One region of the Cellulomonas sp. Root137 genome, then DNA from elsewhere that is predicted to be linked to it. Evidence: riboswitches for the same ligand, from Rfam matches in the RefSeq annotation. Region 1 holds a riboswitch; each other region holds the start of a gene.
The links. Region 1 has a riboswitch for S-adenosylmethionine ahead of ASD18_RS15765 (LLM class flavin-dependent oxidoreductase). Riboswitches for the same ligand answer to the same signal wherever they lie in the genome.

Region 1 (5,771 bases):
CGGTCGATCGCGTCGGCCACCTGCGTGGCCGTGCCGACGAACCCGCCGCGCGACGTCACCTCGATGACGAGCTGCCGGATCGACCAGCCGTTCGCGTCGGCCAGCTCCCGCCACGCGGCCGCGATGCTCCGCGGGTCCTTGACGTGCCGGACGCGCCCGCGGGTGATGTCGAGGTTCTCCACATCCGGCTCGATCCGCGGCAGAGCTCCCTCGGGGTCGTGGTCGGTGAGGTCGCGTCCCCACACCTGCTCGAGGAACGCGATGGCCGTCGGCCCCGGCACCTGTTGCAGCCGGATCTCGCGGGACCGCTCGGCGGCGTCCTGCGCGCTGTCGCCCAGCACCACGGTCGTCGCCGGCAGGATCAGCAGCTCCTCCGGGCGCCGACCGTGCGCGGCCAGGCGGCCCTTGACGTCGGTGAAGAACGCCTGGCCCGCCTCGAACGTGGAGTGCGCGGAGAACACGACGTCCGCGGTGGCCGCCGCGAAGTCACGGCCGTCCGAGGAGTCGCCCGCCTGGAACAGCACGGGGTGCCCCTGCGGGCCGCGCGGGGTCGTGAACTCGCCGCGCACCTGGAAGTGCTTGCCCTCGTGGCGCACCTCGTGGACCGAGCCGGGCCGGACGAACTGCCCGGAGCCGGCGTGGGCGATCACCGCGTCGTCGTCCCACGAGTCCCACAGCTTCCGCGCGACCGCGACCAGCTCGGCCGCACGCTCGTACCGCTCGTCGTGCGGGAGGAACCCGCCGCGCCGGAAGTTCTCGCCCGTGAAGGCGTCGCTGCTGGTCACGAGGTTCCACGCGGCACGCCCGCCGCTGAGGATATCCAGCGTCGCGAACTGGCGGGCCAGCTCCCACGGCTCGTTGAAGGTCGTGTTGATCGTCCCGGCGAGCCCGAGGCGGTCGGTCACCGCGGCGAGCGCCGCCAGCACGGGCAGCGTGTCGGGCCGGCCCATCACGTCCAGGTCGTGGATCTGGCCCTTGTGCTCGCGCAGCCGCAGCCCCTCGGCGAGGAAGAAGAAGTCGAGCTTCGCCTCCTCGGCGCGCCGGGCCAGGTGCTCGAACGACGTGAAGTCGATCTGGCTGCCGGACCGCGGGTCGCTCCACACGGTGGTGTTGTTGACGCCCGGGAAGTGGACGCCGAGGTGGATCTGCTTGCGGGCGCCCATCAGGCGATCGCCGCGTAGCGGTTGACCGGTCGGGCAAGGCCCAGCTGGTCGCGCAACGTCGGACCGGTGTAGCGATCCCGGAACGCCCGTGCGTCCCGCAGGAGCGGGACGACACTGTCGACGAGGACGTCGAGGTCCGTGTGCAGCGAGGCCGGCCGCACGACGAACCCGTCGGCCGCCCCGACCGCGGACCAGTCGAGGAAGGTCTCGGCGAGGTCCCGTGCCGTCCCGACGTGCGTGAGGGAGCCGGTGTCCCACTCGACGCCCTCGAGCTCGGTGAGCAGGTCGAGCCGGGCGCGAGCGCTCGCACGGTCCGGGCCGATGACCACGAACGCGTCGACGAGCACCCGCAGGTCGCCCGGCTCGCGACCGGCCGCCGCCGCAGCGGCCCGCAGCCGGAGCCGCAGGTCGAGTGCCTCGTCGCGGTCGGTCGCGCTGATCCGGACCACGTCGGCGTGCCGCGCGGCCAGGCCGAACGACGCCTCCGAGCCGACGCGCACCACGATCGGCGGCTGCCCCTGCGGCGGACGGGGGGTGATCGACGGACCCTTGACCGCGAAGTGCACACCGTCGTGCTCGACGTAGTGCAGCCTGGCCCGGTCGACGAACCGGTGCGTGGCCTGGTCGCGGATCTCCGCGTCGTCCTCCCAGCTGTCCCAGAGCGCGGTGACCACCTCCACGGCCTCCTCGGCCTCCGCGACGGCCCCCGCCTCGGTGAGAGCCGGGCCTCGGCCCACGTGCGTCGCGTCCTGCTCGTCGTCGGTCCAGCTCACCTGCCACGCCGCCCGACCGCCGCTGACGTGGTCGATCGTCGCGATCGCCTTCGACACGTGGAACGGCTCGGTGTGCGTCGTCGCGACCGTCGGCACCAGGCCGATGCCCCGCGACCGCGGCGCCAGGCGCGCGGCGACGAGCGCGGCGTCGAGCCGGCCGCGCAGCGTGGTGGACCGGGACGGCTGCAACGAGAACGAGTCGTCGAGCACGACGAGGTCGAGCGTGCCCCGCTGGGCGACCTCGACGAGGTGCTGGAGCCGCTCGGCGTCGAACAGTCGCTGCGCCTGCGAGCCGTGGGTCCGCCAGGCGGCGGGGTGCGCGCCGGCGTCGCTGAGGTCGACACCGAGGTGCAGCTGGCGGGGGGTCACCGGAAGTGCCATGGGGAAGGTTCCGTTCTGGGTCGTCAGGGCGCGCCCCGGCGCAGGAGGCTGCGGCGCACGGGGGTGCAGGCGTAGGTGTGTCGAGCGGCGCGGGTACCGCGGCTCAGTCGCTCAGGTGCCGGTCGGGGCCGGCCAGGCGGGAGGTGTCGTCAGCGACAACAGGCGCCGGGACAGCACGGGCGCAGGATCCAGAGAGCCGTCGTCGGCCGTCGGTCCGAGCTCATCGTGCGTCCCTTCGTACCCGCCTGGCGGGCGCTGCGTCGTTGTCGGGCACGAGCAGGACGCTCGCGCAGGACCAGGTCGTCACCCGGGGCACCCCACACGCAGGAGGGTTGCCACCCAGCAAGCCGGGGCTTGTCGCTGGAATTCATGACCTAACAGGTCGGGAAAGTAGGCATAGGTCGTCGGCGTGTCAATGGTCCGCGCCGAAAGTCCAGATGGTGGGACGGATCCGTCCGGTGCGAGGATGGGCGTCTCCACCACCGGCAAGGGAGCACGCGCACGCATGGGCACGACCACCGACGTGACGATCGGCACCGACGACCCGACTCGCCCCGACGTACTCGGCCTGCTCGGGGAGCACCTCGCGGACATGTACGCGACCTCGCCGGCCGAGTCGGTGCACGCGCTCGACCCCTCGGCGCTCGCGGCCCCCGGCATCACGTTCTGGACCGCCCGCGCCGCCGACGGCAGCCTGCTCGGCTGCGCCGCCCTCAAGCAGCTCGGCCCGACGGACGGCGAGCTCAAGTCCATGCGGACCAGCGCCGCCGCACGGGGCCGAGGGATCGGGGCGGCGATGCTCGCGCACGTCCTGGGCGCGGCGGCGGAGCGAGGCCTCCGCACCGTGCACCTGGAGACGGGGACGCAGGACTACTTCGCACCCGCCCGCCGCCTCTACGAACGGGCCGGGTTCGTCGCGTGCCCGCCGTTCGCGGACTACGTACCGGACCCGCACAGCGCGTTCTACGCGCTCACGCTCCCGACGCGGCCGTGACTGCCTCACCGCGATGGCAGGTGGCGGTCTCCTGGGCGGTCGTCGGTGAGGGCGGGCACGTGGCCGTCCGGACGAGCCACTGGTGGGAGGTGGCCGCTGCCGCTCGGGAGCATCGGCCTGCGCGGACGCTCTACCACGGCGCCCTGGAGCTCGTGGTGGACGGCCGCCCGCTCGTGGTCGAGATGACACCCACGTGGGGCCGGGCCACTCGCGAGGTCGTCGCCACCGGCCCGGTCGGCTCGCGCTGGCTCGGCTGGTTGCCGTTCTTCCGCTACGAGATCCGGTACACCCGACCGCCCGGCCCCACGGGGCACGGTGCCACCGTGGTGAGTGACCGCCGCGAGGCCGTCGAGGCCGTGCTCGCCGCCGTCCCGCACGTGCCGCGACTGACGTGGGGCCGCGCGGTGGGACCGGCCCGGGACATGTGGAGCTCGAACTCCGTGGTCTCCTGGGTGCTCGCCGAGGCGGGTCTCCTCGACGCCTGCGCCCCGCCCCCCGGCGGACGTGCACCGGGGTGGGACGCGGGGCTCGACGTGCGCGGCTGAAGAGTCTCGTATTCCGACCAGCTGTGTCCACAATAAGAGACGGTCCTGTTGCCCAGGCTCCGGGACGGTCATCCTCGTCCCATGCAGACCCGCCGCGCCGCCTCGACGTGCTGTCACGTCGTCATGGCTTCCGCGCGCCCCTGCTGTCCGCGGAACGTCTGAACGCGGCCCCCGTCCTCGGCCGAGCGTTCGACGCCCGGCCCCCGTCCATCTGCGACGGCCCACGGCGTGACGCGCGTGCCACCACCCCCGTCCCCCGCGGAGGAAACGCCCTCATGGCGTCCACCCAGCTCTCTGTCGCCCGGCCCTCGCGGACCGAGCCGGCGCCGCGATGTCGTCGATGACGACCGCCCGCCCGCCCTTCGCGACCCTCAAGGACCTGACATGACCGCCCGTCCCGCACGCCGCACCGCCTCCGCCCTCCGCGTCCTGCTTGCCGCCGGACTCGCCGCGTCCCTCGCGGCCTGCTCCTCGTCCGCGGCCGACGACACGACCGCCGACGCCGGCACCGACCCGTCTGCCGCCTCGACCGCCGGCGCCGAGGCACCCGAGCTGCGCCTCGGCTACTTCGCCAACCTGACGCACGCCGTGGCCCTCGTGGGGGTCGACGACGGCACCTACCAGGAGGCGCTCGGCGACACGAAGCTCACCACCTCGATCTTCAACGCCGGCCCGGCCGCCGTCGAGGCGCTCTTCGGTGGGGCCATCGACGCCACGTTCATCGGCCCGAACCCCGCCATCAACGCGTTCGCCAAGTCGAACGGCGAGGCGATCCGCATCGTCTCGGGCGCGACGTCGGGAGGTGCGCAGCTGGTCGTCCGCGACGGCATCGACTCCCCCGACGACCTCGTCGGCACCACGCTCGCCACGCCGCAGCTGGGCAACACCCAGGACGTCGCGCTGCGCGCCTGGCTCGCCGAGGAGGGCCTCGAGACCTCACTGACCGGCGGCGCGAGCGACGTGACGATCGCCCCGCAGGAGAACTCGCAGACGCTCGACCTGTTCAAGGCCGGGCAGCTCGACGGCGCGTGGCTGCCCGAGCCGTGGGCGTCCCGGCTCGTCGTCGACGCCGGCGCGCACGTCCTGCTGGACGAGAAGGACCTCTGGCCCGAGGGCGACTTCGTCACCACCCACCTGATCGTCGCCACCGAGTACCTCTCGAAGTACCCCGGCACCGTGAAGAAGCTGCTCGAGGCCGAGTACGCGACGTCCGAGTGGATCGCGGCGAACCCCGACGAGGCCAAGACCCTGTCGAACACGGTGATCGAGAAGCTCAGTGGCAAGCCGCTCTCCGCGGAGGTGCTGGACCGCGCCTGGGCGAACCTGCGGATCACGCTCGACCCGATCGCCTCGAGCCTGCAGACCTCCGCCGACCACGCGGTGGCGGCTGGCACGTCCGACGAGACGGACCTGCAGGGGATCTACGACCTGACCCTGCTCAACGAGGTGCTCGCCGAGAACGACCAGGAGCCTGTCTCCGACGGCGACCTCGGGGCGTCGGGCAAGTGACGAGCACCGTGACGGCGGTCGGCGGCCAGGGCACCACTGCCCCGGCCGCCGTCGCGGCGCGCCTGACGGGGGTCACCCAGCACTTCGGCGAGGCGTCGCGGCCGCCGGTGCTCGACCGCATCGACCTCACCGTCGCGCCCGGCGAGTTCGTCTGCCTGCTCGGGGCGTCCGGCTGCGGCAAGTCGACCCTGCTCTCGCTGGTGGCCGGGCTCGACAAGCCGGTCTCCGGCACCGTCGAGGTGCCCGGTGGCCGGCCCGCGCTGATGTTCCAGGAGCCGGCCCTCTACCCGTGGCTGACCGCGGCCGGGAACGTCGAGCTGGCCCTGCGCCTGCGCGGCATCCCCCGCGCGGAGCGCCGCGACGAGGCGCAGCGCCTGCTCTCGCTCGTCCGGCTCGACGGCGCCGG
Region 2 (5,771 bases), on a different contig from region 1:
CCGACGACGCCCCCGCGGTCGCCGCGGCCCGGCAGGGCGTCGACGGGCTGCTGCGGTCGCTGGCGAAGGAGCTGCGCGGCGGGGCCACAGGGAACGGGGTCGTGCTCGCGAACGACGTGCCGGTCACCGCGCCGTCGGTCGTCGGCGCCCTGCGCTTCTTCCTCTCGACGAAGTCGGCGTTCGTCGACGGGCAGCTGCTCACCGTCGACTCCGCCGCCGGTTCGCAGCCCGACGACTGGGACACGCCGCTGGCCGGCCGCGTCGCCGTGGTCACCGGAGCCGCGCGCGGCATCGGCGCCTCGATCGCCGACACCCTCGCGCGCGACGGCGCCACCGTGATCGCGGTCGACGTGCCCGCCGCGGGCGAGCAGCTGGTGGACGTCGCCAACCGGGTGCGTGGCACCGCGCTGCAGCTCGACGTCACCGCCGACGACGCCGGTGCGCGCATCCTCGAGCACGCGCTGCAGCGGCACGGGCGGCTGGACATCGTCGTGCACAACGCCGGGATCACGCGCGACAAGCTGCTGGCCAACATGACGCCGGAGAAGTGGGACTCGGTCCTGGCCGTGAACATCGCGTCGCAGCTGCGGATCAACGAGGCCCTGCTGACGTCCGGCGACTTCACGGACGACCCGCGCATCGTGTCGCTGGCGTCCACGTCGGGGATCGCCGGCAACCGCGGCCAGACCAACTACGCGGCCTCCAAGGGCGGCGTCATCGGCATGGTCCGGGCCACCGCGCCGCTGCTCGAGGCGTTCGGCGGCACCGCCAACGCGGTCGCCCCCGGGTTCATCGAGACCGAGATGACCGCGCGCATCCCCGCCGTCACCCGGCAGGTGGCCCGTCGCCTCAACTCGCTGCAGCAGGGCGGGCAGCCGGTGGACGTCGCCGAGACGGTCGCGTTCCTGTCCTCCCCCGCGGCCGGCGGGATCCTGGGCCGCGTGCTGCGCGTGTGCGGGCAGAACATGGTGGGCCAGTGACGACGACCGTCGTCCTGCCGTCCGTCCCGGCGCTGGGCGGGCTCTTCGCCCGCGGCGCGGGGCTGTCGTTGCAGCGTCGCGTCCGCTCCGGTCCGACGACGCTGCCGGACGTCGCGTACGTCGTCCGCGGGGTGCGTGCTGACGCTTCGCATCTCACGGCGTACCAGCACCTGCTCGGCGAGCCCGGGAGCGATCGGCTGCCCGCCGGCTTCGTGCACGTGCTGGCGTTCCCCGTGGCGACCGCGCTCATGGTCCGGTCCGACTTCCCCCTGGCGCTCGTCGGCCTGGTGCACGTGGCCAACCGCGTGTCGCAGCTGCGGCCGGTCCTGCTCACCGACGTCCTCGACGTGCGGGCGACCGCCACCGACCTGCGGGCTCACCGGTCCGGCACGCAGGTGGACCTGGTGACCGAGGTGTCCGTCGACGGCACGCTCGCATGGCGCGGGGTGTCCACCTACCTGGCGCGCGGGGTGTTCCTCGCAGGGTCGGTCGAGGAGACGTCCGATCCCTTCGTCCCGCCGACCCCGACCGGACGCTGGACGCTCGCTGGCGACACGGGCCGCCGGTACGCCGCCGTCTCGGGCGACCGCAACCCGATCCACCTGACCGCGCTCACGGCGAAGGCGTTCGGGTTCCCGCGGGCCATCGCGCACGGCATGTACACCGCGTCCCGGGCGCTGGCCGACGTCGGTGCCGCGCGCGGGGACGCGTTCGACTGGTCGGTCGAGTTCGTCAAGCCGGTGCTGCTGCCCGGGACGGTCACCGTGCGCATCGCCCACGACGGCGACGGCTTCGCGTTCGCCGGCTGGGACGCCCGCTCCGGCAAGCCGCACCTGACGGGCTCGGTCACCCCGCTGTCCTGACGGGCCGGGTCGTCGTCGACCCGGCCCGCCAGGGGCTTCTCAGAGGTCGGCCGGCCGCAGGACGAACGTGATCGCGTGCGCGATCTGCACGTTCCCCGCGTTCAGGTCGAGCTTGCCGCGGATCAGGAATGGGTTGACGTCGTTGCGGTCCTGGTCGCGCAGCTGGACCACTCCCCAGCGCTTCGAGAGCACGTCGACGGTGAACGTGCCGCCCTGCGCCGTGGTGAGGACGGCGTTGTCGCTGGCCAGCGCGGTGCCCGAGTCGATCGTCGCGCCCGCGACCACGTGGTACAGCAGCACCTGCTCGATCGCGTCGATGCCGACCGCACCCGCGAGCGCGGTGAGCACCTTCTCCTCGGTGCCGTACCAGCGGTGGGTCAGGTCCTTGGCCAGCAGCTGGAACGCGCGGTCCGTGGGGACGAACGCGGTGAGCGGGACGGTGCCGTCGGCCAGCACGGCGACGGGGCTGGTCGGCTTGGCGGCGAGCACCGCACCGACGGCCTGGTCGAGGATGTCGAAGTCGTACCAGTTGCGGTCGAAGGTGTCCCCGTCCGAGGCGAGCAGGGCGGCCAGGCTCGACGTCCCGGTGGGCGCGGCGCTCGCGGCGGGCGCCAGGGCGACCCCGGCTCCGGCGACCAGGCCGGCGGCGACGAGGGTGGAGAGCGTGCGACGGATCCTCATGGTGGCTCCTACGGACGACGGTCGCGGCCGACGCCCAGCGCCGCACCGCGCGGGCACCCGGAGGGCGCCCTGTGTCCTCTTCGTCCGTTCCCCCGCGCCCGGATGCACCCGCGGCCCGTCAGGCCCCCGAGCGCGACTTCGGCAGGTGCAGTCGACTTCGGCAGCTGGAACTTCCGAGCTCGACGCGAACTGCCGAAGTGAGCGCTGGGTAGCCCGCCGGGGCGGGACGGGTCAGTCGTCCAGGGCCGGTCCGCACGCCGCGGCGGCCGTCGCCGCGAGGTGGTCCAGGCCGTGGACCGCGAGCAGCGGGCGGGTGTCGTCGACCACGGCCCAGCAGCCGTCGACCACCTCGTAGCGGACGGCCGGACCCGTGGCGAGGTACTCCGTCAGGGCGGTGACCAGACGATCGACCGCCTCGCTGGTGGTGCCGACGCCGACCGACGCGCGGATGGCGCCGTTCGACGCGCCCAGGTGGGCCAGCAGCGGGTGCGCGCAGAAGCGGCCGTCGCGGACCCCGATCCCGTGCTCCGCGGCGAGGTACGCGGCGACCAGGCCCGGGTCGTGGTCCGGCACGGTGAACGTGAGGACGCCGACCGGTGCCGCGGAGTCCGGCCAGATGCGCGCGATCTCGACGCCGTCGATGGCCGACAGCCCCTCGACCAGGCGCTCGCGCAGCGCCTCCTCGTGCGCGGCGAGCGCCCCGGCCGGCAGGGCCGCGAGCTGGTCGCAGGCCTCCGCGAGCGCGATCGCGCCGAGCACGTTGGGCGACCCGGCCTCGTGCCGCGCCGGCGCCGGCTGCCAGACCGTCCGATCGGCCCGCACGTCGCGCACCGCACCTCCCCCTGCGAGGTACGGCGTACCCGTGTCGAGCCAGTCGCGGCGGCCGACGAGCGCCCCCGCACCGAACGGCGCGTACGTCTTGTGCCCGGAGAACGCCACGTAGTCGGCGTCGGTGTCGGCCAGCGAGAAGCCGCGGTGCGGGACCAGCTGAGCACCGTCGACGGCCACGCGGGCGCCCTCGGCGTGGGCGAGCGCGACGACCTGGTCGATCGGCAGCGCCTCCCCCGTCACGTTCGACGCACCCGTGATCGTGACCAGCGCGTACGGCTGGCGGGCGAGCTCGTCGCGCAGCGCGTCGAGGGTCCCGGCGACGGTCGACGCGATCGGCAGGATGGTGGTCCGGTTGCCGTGCCGCTCGGAGGACTGCACCCAGGGCAGCAGGTTGGCGTGGTGCTCGACGTCCAGCACCAGCACGCGGCCCCCCGGCGGGACGACCCCGGCCAGCAGGTTGAGCGAGTCGGTCGTGTTGCGCGTGATGATCGCGACGTCGTCGGGACGGGCGTCCACGAACCGCGCGATGGTCTGGCGCGCGGACTCGTACAGCGCGGTGGACACCTGGGACAGGTACCCGGCGCCGCGGTGCACGGACGCGTACAGCGGCAGCACCTCGGTGACGCGCGCCGCGACGGCCTCGAGCGCCGGGGCGCTGGCCGCGTAGTCGAGGTTGGCGTAGACGCGGTGCGTGCCGTCCACGAGCGGGACGGTGGTGGTGCCGCCGACCACGGGGAGCAGGGCGCTCACCTCGGTCGCACACGAGAGGCGCTCGGCGGTGACAGTCATGGTGGGTCCTCCGACACGTTCCGGGGGAACACCCGTCGAGAAGGTGGAACCCCGCGCTTGCCGAGCCCCGGACGGGACGCGGCCAGGTCGTCACCCGGGGCACCCCACCGCGGAGGAGGGTTGCCGGCCAGCGAGCCGGGGCTTGACGCTGGCGCTCATGACCTGCAACGAGGGTCCCGGCACCTCCCGGTGGCTGTCAACGCGCCGCCGACTTCGTCTCGCCCACCGGGACGCCTTGTCCACCACTTGGAAGGAGGGCGCCGCCGCGCGTAGCATCACGGCCACCATCCAGAGCGGCTGAGAGATCTGGCTCGACGACGCCGCAGCAACCCGCGGGCACCGTGTGCCCGGCCGAGGGTGCTACCGCCAGGACCGATGAGACGAGGACCTCGATGAGCTACGCCGGCGACCTGACCCCCCAGCAGGCCTGGGACCTGTTGACGTCCGACGAGAGCGCGGTGCTCGTCGACGTCCGCACCGACGCCGAGTGGCGCTACGTGGGCATCCCCGACTCGGCCCCGATCGACGGCCGGGCCGCGCTGGTCGAGTGGGTGTCGTACCCGTCCGGGCGCCCGAACCCGCAGTTCCTCAAGCAGCTGGCCGACGCCGGCGTCGCGGCGGGACGGCCCGTCGTGTTCCTGTGCCGCTCGGGCGTGCGCTCCGTCGCCGCCGCGCAGGCCGCCACCGCCGCCGGGCTGGGCCCGGCCTACAACGTGCTCGAGGGCTTCGAGGGCGACGTCGGTACCGACGGCCACCGCGGCCACTCCGGCTGGCGCGCGGCAGGGCTCCCCTGGCGGCAGGCGTGAGCGACCGGCGCGTCCCCGGGCCTGCCGACTGGGACGACCGCCGCACCCCGCGCACCGACCTGCGCCCGGACACGCTCGCCGTCCGCGGCGGCCTGGTGCGGTCGCAGTTCAACGAGACGTCCGAGGCGCTGTTCCTCACGCAGGGCTACGTCTACTCCGCCGCCGCCGAGGCCGAGGCCGCGTTCGCCGGAGAGGCCGACCGCTTCCTGTACTCCCGCTACGGCAACCCGACCGTGTCCACCTTCGAGGAGCGCCTGCGCCTGCTCGAGGGCGCCGAGGCCGCGTTCGCCACGGCGTCGGGCATGTCGGCGGTGTTCACGTCGATCGCCGCGATCGTGCAGTCGGGGTCGCGCATCGTCTCCGCGCGCGCGCTGTTCGGGTCCACCGTCGTGATCTTCGAGGAGATCCTGGCCAAGTGGGGCGTGCGCACCGACTACGTCGACGGCCACGAGCTGTCGCAGTGGGAGGAGGCGCTCTCCACCCCGGCGGACGTGGTGTTCTTCGAGACGCCGTCCAACCCGATGCAGGACCTGGTCGACATCGCCGCGGTCAGCCGGCTCGCGCACGCCGCGGGCGCCACGGTGATCGTCGACAACGTGTTCGCCACCCCCGTGCTGTCGCGGCCGCTGGAGCTGGGCGCGGACGTCATCGTGTACTCCGCGACCAAGCACATCGACGGTCAGGGGCGCGTGCTCGGCGGGGCGATCCTGGGCACCGACCAGTACATCCACGGTCCGGTCCAGACCCTCATCCGGAACACCGGGCCGTCGCTGTCGGCGTTCAACGCGTGGGTGCTGCTCAAAGGGCTGGAGACGCTGTCG
Region 3 (5,771 bases), on a different contig from region 1:
GACCACGGAGCGGATGACGTCCCAGAGGTCGTTCCGGCTGCGCGGGTCGAGGCCGGTGGTCGGCTCGTCGAGGAACACCACCTGCGGCCGGGAGAGGAGACCCACGGCCAGGTCGAGGCGCCGCCGCATCCCGCCGGAGTACGTCTTGACCACGCGCTTGCCCGCGTCGGTGAGGTCGAACAGCTCGAGCAGCTCGGCGCTACGGGTGCGCACCTCGGCGCGCCCCAGGTGCGCGAGCCTCGCCATGAGGTGCAGGTTCTCGGTGCCCGTCAGCAGGTCGTCGACCGCCGCGAACTGCCCGGTGAGGCTGATGGCCGCCCTGACCTGCGCCGGCTGACGCACCACGTCCACGCCGGCGACGTGCGCGGTGCCGCCGTCGGGCTTCAGGAGCGTGGACAGGATGCGCACCGTCGTGGTCTTGCCGGCGCCGTTGGGGCCGAGCAGGGCGAGCACCTCCCCCTTGCCGACGTCGAGGTCGACGCCGTCGAGCACGGTCAGGTCGCCGTAGGACTTGCGCAGCCCCCGGGCGACGACGACAGAAGCAGTCATCGCAACTCTCGCTTTCTGTGTATGGCGTAAACTGTGTGTGTACTTCATACACACTTGTAGGATCACGGGTCAAGGAGGTGCCGTGGACGACGACGAGGCACGTGAGGCCGAGGAGGCCCGCCGCGAGGCCGAGCTGCTGCGACGCGACCGCGAGAAGGCCGAGCGGGCCGAGGCCAAGGCGGCCGAGCGCGCCAGGCGCGACCTCGAGAAGGCCGACCGGGACGCTCGCAAGGAGGTCGAGCGTCGCGAGCGCGACCGGCTGAAGGCGCTGCAGGACGCCGCCAAGGAGGAGGAGCGCCGGCGCAAGGAGCAGGAGCGCGCCGCTCAGCAGGCGGTCAAGGAGGCGGCCCGGCAGCTCCGGGAGGCCGAGAAGGCGCAGCGTGCCGCGGCCCTGGCCCAGCAGCAGGCCGCGCGCGAGGCGGAGAAGGCGCGCCGGCACGCCGTGCGCGTCGCCGGCTCCGAGGGCGCGCCGATGGACCTCCCACCCGGGATCGCCGTCCTGTGGCGCACACCGGCGCCCGGCCGACCCGGACCCCGGCCGGGCCTCACGCTCGAGCAGATCGCCGACGCCGGCATCGCGCTGGCCGACGCCGAGGGGATCGAGTCGGTCTCCATGGCCCGGCTCGCCGAGTCGCTCGGGTTCACCACGATGTCGCTCTACCGGTACGTCTCGTCCAAGGACGAGGTGCTCAGTCTGATGTCCGACCGGGCGTCGGGGCGGCCGCCCGTGCTCGGGCCCGAGGTGGGCGGCTGGCGGGAACGGCTCGAGCTGGTCCTCGCCGTCCAGCAGCCGATCCTGCGCGCGCACCCGTGGCTGGCGCGCGCGTCCGCGGTCCTGCACGCGGTCGGGCCCGGGCGGCTCGCCTGGATGGAGGCGATGCTCTCGGCGCTCGACGGCACCCCGCTGACGGAGCACCAGAAGGTGGGAGCCATCGGCCTGCTCGCCTCGCACACCCTGGACCAGCTGCGGATCGGCGAGGAGCTGAGCGGCGCCGGGCGCACCGCGGCCGTCGGCACCACCGCCGGGGGAGCCCTGCCGCCGGACCTGGGAGAGCTCATCACGATGCTCGCCTCCCCGGACGAGCACCCCACACTGCGCCGGGCAGCGAACGCGGGGGCCTTCTCCTTCCCGGAGGACGCGCCCGAGGACGACCAGCTGGACTTCGGCACCGTGCTCATCCTCGACGGGATCGAGAGGCTCATCGCCCTGGCCTCGTGAGCCGCCCACAGCCCCATCGCGTGCACAGGCGGCGCCCACTTGTCAGCCCCGCCGGGCAGACTCGACGCATGACCTCGCCCGACGTCCCGCTCACCGGCCGCTGCTTCGGCGACGGCACCCCGCTGTACGAGCAGTACCACGACGAGGAGTGGGGCAAGCCCGTCCACGACGAGCACGCCCTCTACGAACGGCTCGCCCTGGAGGGCTTCCAGTCGGGCCTCGCGTGGATCACGATCCTGCGCAAGAGGCCCGCGTTCCGCACGGCGTTCGCGGACTTCGACCCGGAGGTGGTCGCGGAGTTCGGTGACGAGGACGTGGCCCGCCTGATGGCCGACGCCGGCATCGTGCGCAACCGCGCCAAGATCGAGGCGACGATCGCCAACGGCCGCGCCCTGCGCGAGCTGCACGCGGCGGGACGCACGCTCGACGAGGTGCTCTGGTCGCACGCGCCCGACCGGACGGGGTACCAGCGCCCCGCCGGCTGGGCCGGGGTGCCCGCGCAGACGCCGGAGAGCCGCGCGCTGGCCAAGGAGCTGAAGTCGCTCGGGTTCCGGTTCGTCGGCCCGGTCACCGCCTACGCGGCGATGCAGGCGTGCGGGGTCGTCGACGACCACCTGGCCACGTGCCCGTCGGCGTGGGGCTCCGCCGGCACCGGAGCGCTCGCCGGGTGAGATTTGCTTCTGGCGGGTGATCGTGCGGGCCGCCCTCTCGGCACCGCGCGCCCTGCGGACTACAGTGCCGCCATGACGGAGATGCCCGACCCCGACGTTCGGCGTGATGCCGCGCGCGCGGCGGCCGAGGCGCTGACGGACAACGTCGTCCCCGACGCAGAGATCCTCGAGGCCGTCCAGGTCGGGCTGCTGTCCGTCCCGGCCGGCTCGCCGAACTCGTGGTTCGACGTCCCGTCCCAGCGCAGCCGCATGCGCTCCTCGAACCTGGTCCCGCGCCGCCCGCACTAGACGGCCGCCGAACCAGGCATGCTCCCGCGGACGGCGACGTCTCACGGGTCGATCACTGTTGCCCAGCATGTGATCTGCGGACTACCATCGCGCCTACCATCCAGAGCGGCCGAGAGACCTGGCTCGACGACGCCGCAGCAACCCCCCTCCTCGCGAGGGTGTGGGTGCTTCCGCCAGGGGCGATGGAGTGAGTCATGCCCCCACAGGACACGTGTCCCCGCACCACCGCGGTGCCGACGACCCGGCCGGTCGCGCCGTGAGCGCAGCCGTGGCTGAGCCCCGCACCCCCGGGCTGCACACCGCGACCGCCCGGCGGGCGCAGAACGCGAACGACCGCCCGACGATCTCGTTCGAGCTCTTCCCGCCCCGGAACCCCGATGCGGCTCCGCGCCTGTGGGCCACCATCCGCGAGCTCGAGTCGGTGCACCCCGACTTCGTCTCGGTCACCTACGGCGCCTCGGGCAAGACCCGGGTCACCACGCGCGCGCTGGTCCGCCGCCTCCTGCAGGAGACGTCGCTCAACCCGATCGCCCACCTGACCTGCGTCGGCACCTCGCGCGAGGAGATCACGACGATCGTCGGGGAGTTCCTCGACGAGGGCCTGCGGTCGTTCCTCGCCCTGCGGGGTGACCCGCCCACCGACCAGAGCGACTGGCAGGCACACCCGGACGGCCTGCAGACCGCGGGCGAGCTGGTCGAGCTCCTGCGCGAGATCGAGGCGCAGCGGTGCCTGGACAGCCCGTCGCAGGCGGTGCGGGCGCGCGTGCGACCCCTGTCCGTCGCGGTCGCGGCGTTCCCGCGGGGCAACCACGCCACGGGCGGCACACGCGCGCAGGACGTCGCGTCGCTGCTGGCCAAGCAGCAGGCGGGTGCGGACTTCGCGATCACGCAGGTGTTCTTCGACGCGGACGACTATCTCGGTATCGTCGCGGAGGCCCGTGAGGCCGGCGTGACCATCCCGATCATCCCGGGCATCATCCCGACCACCGACCCGGCCCGGCTGCTGCGCGTGCAGGAGCTGACCGGCGTCCCGGTACCGAAGGACCTGATCGACCTGCTCGGATCCGCCGACGACGAGCTCGACCGTCATCGGCGGGGCATCCGGGCCAGCGTCGACCTGGTCAACGGCGTCCTGGACGGCGGCGCACCCGGCGTCCACCTCTACACGTTCAACCAGCACCACGCCGCACTTGACCTGCTCGAGGGTGCACACCTCGACGGCGGAGCTCGGACAGCTCCCGACCTGGCCAGCTGGCCGCAGGACACGGCACCCGCCCGACCCCCGAGGGACTGAACCACATGACCGAGAACAGCCCGAAGTTTCCCGCCAGCTCCGTGCTCGGCTACCCCCGCATCGGCCCGCGCCGCGAGCTGAAGAAGGCCCTCGAGGCGTTCTGGGCCGGTCGCACGACGGCCGACGAGGTCGAGGCGACCGCCGCCGAGCTGCGCCGCCGCACCCGCACGCGGCTGGCCGAGCTCGGCCTGGCCACCGACGTGCCGGCGATCCCGAGCGCGTTCTCGTTCTACGACCAGGTGCTCGACGCCACCGCCGTGGTCGGTGCGGTGCCGGCCCGCTTCGCGGACGTCGTCGGCGCCGACGGCGCCCTCGACCTGGCCGGGTACTCGACCGTGGCGCGCGGCCGCGGCGACGACCTGCCGCTCGAGATGACCAAGTGGTTCGACACCAACTACCACTACCTGGTCCCCGAGATCGGCCCGGAGACCACCTTCCGCTACGCGAGCACCCGCCCGGTGCGCGAGTTCACCGAGGCCCTCGCGGACGGCGTCCTCACGCGTCCGGTCATCGTCGGCCCGGTCACGTACCTCGCGCTGGCCAAGGCCACCGAGGACGCCCCCGAGGGCTTCGCCCCGATCGACCGCCTGGCGGACCTGCTGCCGGTCTACGCCGAGCTGCTCAAGGACCTCGCCGCCGCGGGTGCCACCTGGGTGCAGCTGGAGGAGCCCGCGCTGGTCTCCGACTCCGTCGCCGTCCCGGCCGAGCAGCTGCTCGCGTCCGTCATCGAGGCGTACCGCGCCCTGGCCACCGAGCTGACCCGCCCGGAGCGCCCGGCCATCCTGGTCGCGGCCCCCTACGGCGACCTCGGCGCGGCGTTCCCGGTCCTCGCCGCCACGGACGTCGAGGCCATCGGCATCGACCTGGTCCGCGGCCACGCGCCGGCCGAGTCGGTCCCCGGCCTGTCCACCAAGACGCTGGTCGCCGGCGTGATCGACGGCCACAACATCTGGCGCGCGGACCTGGACGCCAAGCTGGCCGTCCTGGAGCAGCTCGAGGGCCTCGGCGCCGCCGCCGTCACGGTCGGCACGTCGACGTCCCTGTTCCACGTGCCGCACACGCTCACGGACGAGCCGAACCTCGACGAGACCCTGAAGACCTGGCTGGCGTTCGCCGACGAGAAGGTCGTCGAGGTCGTCACCCTGGCCGAGGGCCTGACCGAGGGCCGCGAGGCCATCCACGAGCAGCTGCTCACCGCCACGGACGCGGTCAACTCCCGCCGGACCGCGCCCGGCGTCGTCAACCCGGAGGTCCGCGACCGCGTCGCCGCCCTCGGCGAGAACGCGTTCAGCCGCGGCTCGTTCGACGAGCGCAAGGTCGCGCAGGCCGCCCGGCTCAACCTGCCCCCGCTGCCGACGACGTCCATCGGCTCGTTCCCGCAGACCACCGAGATCCGCACGGCACGCGCCGCGTTCGGCAAGGGCGAGCTGACGGAGGCGCAGTACGACGAGGAGATGAAGGCGGAGATCCGCCGCGTCGTCGAGCTGCAGGAGAAGATCGGCTTCGACGTGCTGGTGCACGGCGAACCCGAGCGCAACGACATGGTCCAGTACTTCGCGGAGAACCTCGACGGGTTCGCCGTGACGCAGAACGGCTGGGTCCAGTCCTACGGCTCGCGCTGCACGCGTCCGTCGATCCTGTGGGGCGACGTCTCGCGGCCGAAGCCGATCACGGTCGAGTGGTCGTCGTACACGCAGTCGCTCACGGAGAAGCCGGTCAAGGGCATGCTCACCGGCCCGGTCACCATCCT

Region 2: another riboswitch for S-adenosylmethionine. It lies ahead of ASD18_RS06140 (aminotransferase class V-fold PLP-dependent enzyme); the one in region 1 lies ahead of ASD18_RS15765 (LLM class flavin-dependent oxidoreductase).
Region 3: another riboswitch for S-adenosylmethionine. It lies ahead of ASD18_RS02180 (methylenetetrahydrofolate reductase); the one in region 1 lies ahead of ASD18_RS15765 (LLM class flavin-dependent oxidoreductase).

The regions. Positions count from the first base shown of each region.
Region 1 covers NZ_LMFG01000003.1:147,332-153,102, reverse strand. Annotated here, with positions in the region: gene ASD18_RS15770 (NtaA/DmoA family FMN-dependent monooxygenase) at 1-1,163, opposite strand, end outside; gene ASD18_RS15765 (LLM class flavin-dependent oxidoreductase) at 1,163-2,317, opposite strand; SAM riboswitch class IV at 2,572-2,692, opposite strand; gene ASD18_RS15760 (GNAT family N-acetyltransferase) at 2,823-3,311, shown strand; gene ASD18_RS15755 (hypothetical protein) at 3,308-3,856, shown strand; gene ASD18_RS15750 (ABC transporter substrate-binding protein) at 4,241-5,365, shown strand; gene ASD18_RS15745 (ABC transporter ATP-binding protein) at 5,428-5,771, shown strand, end outside.
Region 2 covers NZ_LMFG01000001.1:1,275,586-1,281,356, reverse strand. Annotated here, with positions in the region: gene ASD18_RS06155 (3-oxoacyl-ACP reductase) at 1-980, shown strand, start outside; gene ASD18_RS06150 (MaoC/PaaZ C-terminal domain-containing protein) at 977-1,843, shown strand; gene ASD18_RS06145 (fasciclin domain-containing protein) at 1,883-2,524, opposite strand; gene ASD18_RS06140 (aminotransferase class V-fold PLP-dependent enzyme) at 2,756-4,144, opposite strand; SAM riboswitch class IV at 4,193-4,307, opposite strand; SAM riboswitch class I at 4,426-4,541, shown strand; gene ASD18_RS06135 (rhodanese-like domain-containing protein) at 4,537-4,950, shown strand; gene ASD18_RS06130 (O-succinylhomoserine sulfhydrylase) at 5,010-5,771, shown strand, end outside.
Region 3 covers NZ_LMFG01000001.1:459,959-465,729, forward strand. Annotated here, with positions in the region: gene ASD18_RS02160 (ATP-binding cassette domain-containing protein) at 1-549, opposite strand, end outside; gene ASD18_RS02165 (TetR/AcrR family transcriptional regulator) at 632-1,768, shown strand; gene ASD18_RS02170 (DNA-3-methyladenine glycosylase I) at 1,837-2,439, shown strand; gene ASD18_RS02175 (hypothetical protein) at 2,512-2,727, shown strand; SAM riboswitch class I at 2,821-2,916, shown strand; gene ASD18_RS02180 (methylenetetrahydrofolate reductase) at 2,984-4,021, shown strand; gene metE (5-methyltetrahydropteroyltriglutamate--homocysteine S-methyltransferase) at 4,027-5,771, shown strand, end outside.